One region of the Peribacillus sp. FSL H8-0477 genome, then DNA from elsewhere that is predicted to be linked to it. Evidence: a T-box and tRNA genes for the amino acid it is inferred to sense, from the RefSeq annotation. Region 1 holds a T-box; the other regions hold tRNA genes.
The links. The T-box of region 1 lies ahead of pheS (phenylalanine--tRNA ligase subunit alpha). A T-box ahead of a tRNA ligase gene usually reads a tRNA of that ligase, here a tRNA-Phe.

Region 1 (3,245 bases):
ACGTCACGTCCCAAAATTGCTCCAACTTCGTAAGCGACGCCCAGCATACTTAACGCATCCGAACGATTTGGAGTTAAGCCTAGTTCAAGAATCTCATCGTCAAGACCTAGTGCTAGTAAAGCGTCTGTTCCTACTTCTACATCGCTTGGAAAAACAAAAATCCCAGTCGCATATTCCTTCGCAACCAACTTAGAATCAATACCAAGCTCTTTCAGTGAACAAATCATCCCGTGTGATACTTCACCCCGAAGCTTCGCTTTTTTAATTTTGAAGTTGCCGGGTAATACAGCTCCAACAGTTGCTACAGCTACTTTTTGACCTTTATCAACGTTTGGCGCTCCGCAAACGATTTGAACGGTTTCATTTCCAAGATCAACTTGGCAGACATTTAATTTATCAGCGTTTGGATGCGGTTCACGTTCTACAACATGACCGATCACAATGCCTTTTAATCCTTCACTCTTTTTTTCTACTCCTTCAACCTCTATGCCGCTTTTTGTAATTTTTTCTGCCAGCTCATCAGCGCTGATGCCTGAAAGATCTACATACTCCTGCAGCCATTTATATGATACAAACATGATAGGTCCTCCTTTAAAATTTATTCTGATTCATGAGTGTGAAATTGCTTTAAGAAACGCAGATCATTTGTATAGAAATGACGGATATCATCAACGCCGTATTTAAGCATGGCAATACGTTCTACACCGATTCCGAATGCAAATCCAGAATATCTTTTTGAATCGAAACCAGCCATTTCAAGTACGTTTGGATGGACCATACCACCACCAAGTACTTCGATCCAGCCAGTGTTCTTACAAACACTGCAGCCTTTGCCGCTGCAAATTTTACACGAGATATCGATTTCAACGGATGGTTCAGTGAATGGGAAGAAGCTTGGACGAAGACGAATTTCCCGGTCTTGACCGAATACTTTCTTCGCAAATACTTCAAGTGTTCCTTTCAAATCGCTCATGCTGATGTTTTCATCGATAACAAGGCCTTCGATTTGCATGAATTGATGTGAGTGCGTTGCATCATCATTATCACGGCGATACACTTTACCAGGACAAATAATTTTAACTGGACCTGCGCCTTTGTGCATCTCCATGGTACGTGCTTGAACAGGAGATGTATGTGTACGCATAAGAATTTCATCCGTAATATAGAAAGAATCCTGCATATCACGTGCTGGATGACTTTTCGGCAGATTCAACGCTTCAAAGTTATAATAATCACTTTCCACCTCAGGACCTTCCGCAACGCTATACCCCATCCCAATGAACAAGTCTTCGATGTCTTCAACAATGCGTGTTAATGGATGTTGGTTTCCCTTATTAACTGGACGTCCTGGAAGGGTTACATCGATTTTCTCAGAAGCAAGCTGTGCGTTAACCGCTGCTGTTTCAAACACATGCTGTTTTTCTTCAATTTTTGAAGCAATCGCAGCACGAACATCATTAGCCAATGCGCCAATTTTCGGACGTTCCTCCGCAGATAATTTCCCCATGCCTCGTAATACCTCTGTAATCGGTCCTTTTTTCCCTAAATATGCAACACGAATATCATTTAATTCCTTTAGTTCAGTCGCTTCGGTTGCCTTTTGCAGCGCTTCCTGCTGCAGTTCAAGCAGACGTTCTTGCATGATGTTTCCTCCTCATAAATAAAGATTTTTGGAACACAAAAAAACCCCATCCCAGAAAGGGACGAGGTTTATGTATCGCGGTACCACCCTTATTAGCACCAAAATCAACAAGGGTGCTCACTTAATTTAGATAACGGCTTTTCGCCGGGGCATCTTTCGATCACATAAAGAGACCATCCCGATGCCGACTCGAGAGTTGAATTCACAAAAAGCGCGCCATAAAATGCTCTCAGTCTCGGCATTTTTTCCCTGAATGGTTGAGTTTTGCTACTGGTCTCTGTCACTGTCGATAAACTTTATACAATTGTGTTTTATTATAGTATAAATCGGGATGGGTAGCAAATCGATTATAAATTTTTTCTTAGGTAATACATTAAAATTCCTGCGGCAATCCCCACGTTCAGTGATTCACTTCTGCCGTGGATTGGTATATACAGGTTCTGAGTGGTTTTAGCAAGTAACTCCTTACTCACTCCCTGCCCCTCATTGCCAACTAAAAGCGCAAATTTCTCTGTTTTTTCAACTTGTTCAAATGGAATAGCTCCTTCAAGCGCAGTTCCGTAAACTGGTACTCCCTGTTCCATAAGCGAATTAATTACCTCTGAAAGATTGGCCTTGATGACCGGCATATGAAATAGACTACCTTGTGTAGAACGAATGACCTTCGAGTTATACACATCTGCACAACCTTCGCCTAAAATCACGGCATCCATTCCTGCAGCATCAGCTGTTCGAATCATCGTCCCAATATTACCTGGATCCTGAACGGCATCAACCAGAAGAAGTCTTTGGGGATTAATCTCACTTAAATTCTGCGTCTTCTGCTCACAAACTGCAGCAATTCCTTGTGGTGTTTCTGTATCACAAATTACTTTCATCACTTCTTTGGCCACATAAATAATTTCTGTATCTTCTATTGTAAAGCCCGCAGGTAATTCCGTATCTTGGCTAATAATCACTTCTTGGACAATATTTTTTTCTTTTAACGCTTCCTCGACAAGATGGAATCCTTCAATTAAATAGCGGCCTGATTTATCTCTTTCTTTCTTGGTTAATAGCTTCTTCCATTGCTTTACTTTAGTATTTTTAACTGATTCGATATAGTTCAAGGCTGAACTCTCCTTTTATGCTGACTGATTTTCCTATTATAACGTAATTTACATACATAATGCATACCGATCTGTGCAAGCTATCAATGTGAGTACTGAATGAGGAGGATAAATGATGAACCTGAATTTACGTAATGCCATTATTCACAACGTTACAGGGAATACTCAAGAACAATTACAGGACACAATTGTAGATGCCATACAGAACGGTGAAGAAAAAATGCTTCCAGGTCTTGGCGTCTTATTCGAAGTCATTTGGCAAAATGCAAGTGAATCAGAAAAAGCAGAAATGCTCCAGCTTCTCGAAACAGGATTAAAAACACAATAGCCTTAGGCTATTGTGTTTTTCCATTCTAGACCGAAAAAAGCTACCGAGATTTTCTCGATAGCTTAATCCATTACTTGATTACAGATGATCTGTGTTGATCCGATTTTTCAGCTGTTCGTCATGAATGATTGCATTACCATCATTGTCGAGTTGAACATCGTCCGCC
Region 2 (3,245 bases), on a different contig from region 1:
GTGTAGCTGACATGACCGCCAATTGAGCAGGCATTCCAAATGCAGCTACTGCTAAAATCAAAGCAATCAATAACGTAGTCAGACCTGCTATATACCCTTTCATTCTTTTAATTGCCAAAGCCCAGAAAAAATATAGTATTGGAATAACAGCAACTAACGCAGTCAGACCTAGACTTCCCCCTACTGCAGTTACGTCTTGTACAAAAGTCATAACATACCTCCATTTTAAAAACAGAATACAGTCACAAGTAAACGCTTACATAATTAGGTACAATCATAATACAAAATATTTTTGAAGTTACCCCTGGCTGTTCCTGCTTTTACACAACGATCAATTGTGAATGAAGATTTGCTTTACTCGACTCTCCCTGATTCATTATAAAGCCCGCCCCCGCCTCTCTTCACCCCCTTAGATTAACTTTATCACCCTTAAAACTTTTAATCTTTTATCCTATTCTATACAAGTTGTAAATAGATTTCCATATATTTTTTGTTTTATCAAATAATTCTTTAAATTTATAATGGCCTAGAAAGAAGAGATCTCTGTTTAGTGGACACGTTGCCTTGGAGTGGGTGTTTTCTCTATTTGCTTGCTGCTTTTGAATTATTCCCGTCTGAGATGGCGATAATCCCGTCACCAAACGAGTTATTCCCGTCTGTGGAAATACTAATCCCGTCTGAACATGCTTTATTCCCGTCTAGGACTATTTTTAATGGTTTAGACCTATTTCGTTATGAATGGCATTAAAATTCAAACAGAAAAAAGACTTCGTATATGACATACGAAGTCTTTTTAGTAATACCTGAGGCCGGACTTGAACCGGCACGCCTTACGGCACCGCATTTTGAGTGCGGCGTGTCTGCCATTCCACCACTCAGGCAAATAATTGGAGGCGGCAACCGGAATCGAACCGGTGGTAAAGGTTTTGCAGACCTCTGCCTTACCGCTTGGCTATGCCGCCAATATTTATTGGAGCGGAAGACGGGGTTCGAACCCGCGACCCCAACCTTGGCAAGGTTGTATTCTACCACTGAACTACTTCCGCTAATGGCTGGGCTAGCAGGATTTGAACCTACGCATGACGGAGTCAAAGTCCGTTGCCTTACCGCTTGGCTATAGCCCATTAGTATCTATATATTAAGTATATTTTCTCAAAAAAAAATGGGGCGACTGATGGGAATCGAACCCACGAATGCCTGAACCACAATCAGGTGCGTTAACCACTTCGCCACAACCGCCATGATAAGAGAAAAGTATTTAAATTTAATTTAAAAATGGCAGGGGCAGTAGGACTCGAACCCACACTGGAGGTTTTGGAGACCTCAGTTCTACCTTTAAACTATGCCCCTGTAAAGATGGTGGAGGGGGGCAGATTCGAACTGCCGAACCCTAAGGAGCGGATTTACAGTCCGCCGCGTTTAGCCACTTCGCTACCCCTCCATATATAATACTGCTAGTAAACTTAAGAAATCAAGTTTATAATGGTGGCTCAGGACAGAATCGAACTGCCGACACAAGGATTTTCAGTCCTTTGCTCTACCGACTGAGCTACTGAGCCATAATAATAATGGCGGTCCGGACGGGACTCGAACCCGCGACCTCCTGCGTGACAGGCAGGCATTCTAACCAACTGAACTACCGGACCATTATGATTGCGGGGACAGGATTTGAACCTGCGACCTTCGGGTTATGAGCCCGACGAGCTACCGAACTGCTCCACCCCGCGATAATGGGAATTTTACTAACGTCACTTTTTAAAAAATATGGTGGAGGATGACGGGATCGAACCGCCGACCCTCTGCTTGTAAGGCAGATGCTCTCCCAGCTGAGCTAATCCTCCAATATGTATGTGGTGACCCCTACGGGATTCGAACCCGTGTTACCGCCGTGAAAGGGCGGTGTCTTAACCGCTTGACCAAGGGGCCGTGAAGTAATGGCGGAGAGCAAGGGATTTGAACCCTTGAGACAGGGTTACCCGTCTACACGATTTCCAATCGTGCTCCTTCGGCCACTCGGACAGCTCTCCATTTGGCTCCGCAGGTAGGACTCGAACCTACGACCGTTCGGTTAACAGCCGAATGCTCTACCACTGAGCTACTGCGGAATAATATAGTGGTTTAAATGAATCTGCCTGGCAATGTCCTACTCTCACAGGGGGAGACCCCCAACTACCATCGGCGCTGAAGAGCTTAACTTCCGTGTTCGGAATGGGAACGGGTGTGGCCTCTTCGCCATCATTACCAGACATTATTCATTTTGAAAGACATTTATTATTATAATATCTTTTTGTTAAAAATTCAAGAACAATTTTACTTATTCTTTCAAAACTAGATAATAAGAAGGTTTTTTGCATGTAATTAAAACGAATGGTTAAGTCCTCGATCGATTAGTATTTGTCAGCTCCACGTGTCACCACGCTTCCACCTCAAACCTATCTACCTGATCATCTTTCAGGGATCTTACTAGCTTACGCTATGGGAAATCTCATCTTGAGGGGGGCTTCATGCTTAGATGCTTTCAGCACTTATCCCGTCCGCACGTAGCTACCCAGCTATGCCTTTGGCAAGACAACTGGTACACCAGCGGTGCGTCCATCCCGGTCCTCTCGTACTAAGGACAGCTCCTCTCAAATTTCCTGCGCCCACGACGGATAGGGACCGAACTGTCTCACGACGTTCTGAACCCAGCTCGCGTACCGCTTTAATGGGCGAACAGCCCAACCCTTGGGACCGACTACAGCCCCAGGATGCGATGAGCCGACATCGAGGTGCCAAACCTCCCCGTCGATGTGGACTCTTGGGGGAGATAAGCCTGTTATCCCCGGGGTAGCTTTTATCCGTTGAGCGATGGCCCTTCCATGCGGAACCACCGGATCACTAAGCCCGACTTTCGTCCCTGCTCGACTTGTAGGTCTCGCAGTCAAGCTCCCTTGTGCCTTTACACTCTACGAATGATTTCCAACCATTCTGAGGGAACCTTTGGGCGCCTCCGTTACTCTTTAGGAGGCGACCGCCCCAGTCAAACTGTCCACCTGACACTGTCTCCCACCCCGATAAGGGGCGCGGGTTAGAATTTCAATACAGCCAGGGTAGTATCCCACCAATGCCTCCACCGAAGCTAGCGCTCCGGTTTCAAAGGCTCCTACCTATCCTGTACAAGCTGTACCAAAATTCAATATCAGGTTACAGTAAAGCTCCACGGGGTCTTTCCGTCCTGTCGCGGGTAACCTGCATCTTCACAGGTA
Region 3 (3,245 bases), 180 kb from region 1:
GCCCCCCTCAAGATGAGATTTCCCATAGCGTAAGCTAGTAAGATCCCTGAAAGATGATCAGGTAGATAGGTTTGAGGTGGAAGCGTGGTGACACGTGGAGCTGACAAATACTAATCGATCGAGGACTTAACCATTCGTTTTAATTACATGCAAAAACCTTCTTATTATCTAGTTTTGAAAGAATAAGTAAAATTGTTCTTGCAAAATTTCAAAAAGACTATATAATAATATAAGTCAGATTGAAAATGTTTGGTGGCGACAGCGAAGAGGCCACACCCGTTCCCATTCCGAACACGGAAGTTAAGCTCTTCAGCGCCGATGGTAGTTGGGGGTCTCCCCCTGTGAGAGTAGGACGTCGCCAAGCATATATATGGAGGATTAGCTCAGCTGGGAGAGCATCTGCCTTACAAGCAGAGGGTCGGCGGTTCGATCCCGTCATCCTCCACCATTTTTATTATACACCTGCCGGTGTAGCTCAACTGGTAGAGCAACTGACTTGTAATCAGTAGGTTGGGGGTTCAAGTCCTCTTGCCGGCACCATTTTTATGGATGTACAAGCTTATCATATTGATTTTAAGCTGCAAGACATCTATGAGCCATTAGCTCAGTTGGTAGAGCATCTGACTTTTAATCAGAGGGTCGTAGGTTCGAATCCTACATGGCTCACCATTTTTTATCGCGGGTGTGGCGGAATGGCAGACGCACCAGATTTAGGATCTGGCGCCGCGAGGCGTGGGGGTTCAAGTCCCTTCACCCGCACTTAATATGCGGAAGTAGTTCAGTGGTAGAATACAACCTTGCCAAGGTTGGGGTCGCGGGTTCGAACCCCGTCTTCCGCTCCAATTCTTATTAGTTCCTTGCCGGGGTGGCGGAACTGGCAGACGCACAGGACTTAAAATCCTGCGGTAGGTGACTACCGTACCGGTTCGATTCCGGTCCTCGGCACCATCTTTTAATTAAATATGCGCCCGTAGCTCAATTGGATAGAGCATCTGACTACGAATCAGAAGGTTGTAGGTTCGACTCCCGCCGGGCGCACTTTTTATCGGGAAGTAGCTCAGCTTGGTAGAGCACTTGGTTTGGGACCAAGGGGTCGCAGGTTCGAATCCTGTCTTCCCGACCATGAAATTTTGGGGCCTTAGCTCAGCTGGGAGAGCGCCTGCCTTGCACGCAGGAGGTCAGCGGTTCGATCCCGCTAGGCTCCACCAATTTTTTATAACACATATATCTTCTATTTGGGCGGCGTAGCTCAGCTGGCTAGAGCGTACGGTTCATACCCGTGAGGTCGGGGGTTCGATCCCCTCTGCCGCTACCAAAATTAGAGGACCTTTAGCTCAGCTGGTTAGAGCAGACGGCTCATAACCGTCCGGTCGTAGGTTCGAGTCCTACAAGGTCCACCATCTTCAACTGTGGAGGAATACCCAAGTTCGGCTGAAGGGATCGGTCTTGAAAACCGACAGGGGTGTCAAAACCCGCGGGGGTTCGAATCCCCCTTCCTCCTCCATTATTATTTTTTAAAACAGTGACATTTAGATTAGTACAATTATTATTATCGCGGGGTGGAGCAGTTCGGTAGCTCGTCGGGCTCATAACCCGAAGGTCGCAGGTTCAAATCCTGTCCCCGCAATCATAATGGTCCGGTAGTTCAGTTGGTTAGAATGCCTGCCTGTCACGCAGGAGGTCGCGGGTTCGAGTCCCGTCCGGACCGCCATTATTATTTAAAAATTATTATTTACATATTGGCTCAGTAGCTCAGTCGGTAGAGCAAAGGACTGAAAATCCTTGTGTCGGCAGTTCGATTCTGTCCTGAGCCACCATATTTTATTTTGGCGGTTGTGGCGAAGTGGTTAACGCACCTGATTGTGGTTCAGGCATTCGTGGGTTCGATTCCCATCAGTCGCCCCATTTAATATTGCGGGTGTAGTTTAGTGGTAAAACCTCAGCCTTCCAAGCTGATGATGAGGGTTCGATTCCCTTCACCCGCTCCAATAATGGGCCTATAGCTCAGCTGGTTAGAGCGCACGCCTGATAAGCGTGAGGTCGATGGTTCGAGTCCATTTAGGCCCACCATTATTGTTCCGCAGTAGCTCAGTGGTAGAGCATTCGGCTGTTAACCGAACGGTCGTAGGTTCGAGTCCTACCTGCGGAGCCACGGGGAAGTACTCAAGAGGCTGAAGAGGCGCCCCTGCTAAGGGTGTAGGTCGCGTAAGCGGCGCGAGGGTTCAAATCCCTCCTTCTCCGCCAGTAGGCCCCTTGGTCAAGCGGTTAAGACACCGCCCTTTCACGGCGGTAACACGGGTTCGAATCCCGTAGGGGTCATATTAAAAGATGTATACACATTGTGTACATCTTTTTTTTATGTTTAATATGTAAGCGTTATTTTCAAAGAGTATTTAAAACCTAGATGTAACATGTATCTTGCTCCTCTTGAAAAACTTTCTCATTCATCTTAGAACTTCCTTCCATCCAAAGAGAAAAATCCCCTGTGCAGCCAGGGGATTTTAATTATTACTTTTTATCTAGATAACTGTCTTTTTCTCTGTAGGGAATGTCACCTAACTTAGATTCCTTATTTTCTTTATCTAATAGTTCTTCTTCGTGTTCTTGATGACTAGTCGGATAGGCTTTGCGGTTTTTTCCGTCAATATCATTTCCGAGATATCCTTCGTACTTTTCAGGAAAGCCATCGGTATCATCTTCTGTTTCATATAGGTCGTCATAATTAGCTGTATCTTTGGTGAAGTCTGAAGGCGTTTCAGATGTTCCGAATCGGGCGACTTCAGCAAAGCTATCTTCTTTATCGTTAATCTCGTTTGATCGTCTGTTTTCAAAGTGATCACCTTGAGACGGGATCAATATCTCTTCTTCCACAGGTCTGTCTCTTGTAGATTGTTGTTTTGGTGTATGTTCAACGCAGTAGAGAGTGGTTGGTACAGCTTCTAGTCGTTCGTATGGAATATCTCCTCCACAAGTCTTACATCTTCCATAGCTGCCGTCTTCTATAGCATTTAAGGCTTCACTTATTTTTTCACTTTGTGATTCAGCATGAGTAGTAAGCGCCATATCTCTTTCTTTTTCAAATAATTCTGTGCCTAAGTCACCTGGATGATTATCATAGGAGGATAACTCTTCTGAAGCTTCTCTTTCACTTTTTTCAATTACGGTTTCTTTATCTTGTTGTATTCTATTCGATGCCTGCTCTTGTTCAGTCAAAAGCATATCTTTTAAGTGTTCTATCTGTTTAT

Region 2: it encodes a tRNA-Phe, which carries the amino acid that the T-box ahead of pheS (phenylalanine--tRNA ligase subunit alpha) is inferred to sense. The anticodon was not compared.
Region 3: it encodes a tRNA-Phe, which carries the amino acid that the T-box ahead of pheS (phenylalanine--tRNA ligase subunit alpha) is inferred to sense. The anticodon was not compared.

What each region holds. Positions count from the first base shown of each region.
Region 1 covers NZ_JBBODE010000001.1:1,467,347-1,470,591, forward strand. Annotated here, with positions in the region: gene pheT (phenylalanine--tRNA ligase subunit beta) at 1-578, opposite strand, end outside; gene pheS (phenylalanine--tRNA ligase subunit alpha) at 599-1,642, opposite strand; T-box leader at 1,697-1,935, opposite strand; gene MHI18_RS07465 (TrmH family RNA methyltransferase) at 1,990-2,751, opposite strand; gene sspI (small acid-soluble spore protein SspI) at 2,867-3,079, shown strand; gene MHI18_RS07475 (general stress protein) at 3,158-3,245, opposite strand, start outside.
Region 2 covers NZ_JBBODE010000002.1:653,137-656,381, reverse strand. Annotated here, with positions in the region: gene MHI18_RS14920 (L-lactate permease) at 1-211, opposite strand, end outside; tRNA gene MHI18_RS14915 (tRNA-Leu) at 801-881, opposite strand; tRNA gene MHI18_RS14910 (tRNA-Cys) at 889-962, opposite strand; tRNA gene MHI18_RS14905 (tRNA-Gly) at 972-1,046, opposite strand; tRNA gene MHI18_RS14900 (tRNA-Gln) at 1,050-1,124, opposite strand; tRNA gene MHI18_RS14895 (tRNA-His) at 1,164-1,239, opposite strand; tRNA gene MHI18_RS14890 (tRNA-Trp) at 1,277-1,350, opposite strand; tRNA gene MHI18_RS14885 (tRNA-Tyr) at 1,358-1,441, opposite strand; tRNA gene MHI18_RS14880 (tRNA-Phe) at 1,484-1,559, opposite strand; tRNA gene MHI18_RS14875 (tRNA-Asp) at 1,570-1,646, opposite strand; tRNA gene MHI18_RS14870 (tRNA-Met) at 1,654-1,727, opposite strand; tRNA gene MHI18_RS14865 (tRNA-Val) at 1,766-1,841, opposite strand; tRNA gene MHI18_RS14860 (tRNA-Glu) at 1,852-1,926, opposite strand; tRNA gene MHI18_RS14855 (tRNA-Ser) at 1,936-2,027, opposite strand; tRNA gene MHI18_RS14850 (tRNA-Asn) at 2,031-2,105, opposite strand; rRNA gene rrf (5S ribosomal RNA) at 2,131-2,246, opposite strand; rRNA gene MHI18_RS14840 (23S ribosomal RNA) at 2,368-3,245, opposite strand, start outside.
Region 3 covers NZ_JBBODE010000001.1:1,646,732-1,649,976, reverse strand. Annotated here, with positions in the region: rRNA gene MHI18_RS08430 (23S ribosomal RNA) at 1-134, shown strand, start outside; rRNA gene rrf (5S ribosomal RNA) at 249-364, shown strand; tRNA gene MHI18_RS08420 (tRNA-Val) at 373-448, shown strand; tRNA gene MHI18_RS08415 (tRNA-Thr) at 465-540, shown strand; tRNA gene MHI18_RS08410 (tRNA-Lys) at 594-669, shown strand; tRNA gene MHI18_RS08405 (tRNA-Leu) at 679-759, shown strand; tRNA gene MHI18_RS08400 (tRNA-Gly) at 768-842, shown strand; tRNA gene MHI18_RS08395 (tRNA-Leu) at 860-948, shown strand; tRNA gene MHI18_RS08390 (tRNA-Arg) at 965-1,038, shown strand; tRNA gene MHI18_RS08385 (tRNA-Pro) at 1,047-1,123, shown strand; tRNA gene MHI18_RS08380 (tRNA-Ala) at 1,133-1,208, shown strand; tRNA gene MHI18_RS08375 (tRNA-Met) at 1,239-1,315, shown strand; tRNA gene MHI18_RS08370 (tRNA-Ile) at 1,324-1,400, shown strand; tRNA gene MHI18_RS08365 (tRNA-Ser) at 1,412-1,504, shown strand; tRNA gene MHI18_RS08360 (tRNA-Met) at 1,554-1,627, shown strand; tRNA gene MHI18_RS08355 (tRNA-Asp) at 1,635-1,711, shown strand; tRNA gene MHI18_RS08350 (tRNA-Phe) at 1,742-1,817, shown strand; tRNA gene MHI18_RS08345 (tRNA-His) at 1,830-1,905, shown strand; tRNA gene MHI18_RS08340 (tRNA-Gly) at 1,915-1,988, shown strand; tRNA gene MHI18_RS08335 (tRNA-Ile) at 1,994-2,070, shown strand; tRNA gene MHI18_RS08330 (tRNA-Asn) at 2,078-2,152, shown strand; tRNA gene MHI18_RS08325 (tRNA-Ser) at 2,154-2,244, shown strand; tRNA gene MHI18_RS08320 (tRNA-Glu) at 2,248-2,319, shown strand; gene MHI18_RS08315 (TraR/DksA C4-type zinc finger protein) at 2,509-3,245, opposite strand, start outside.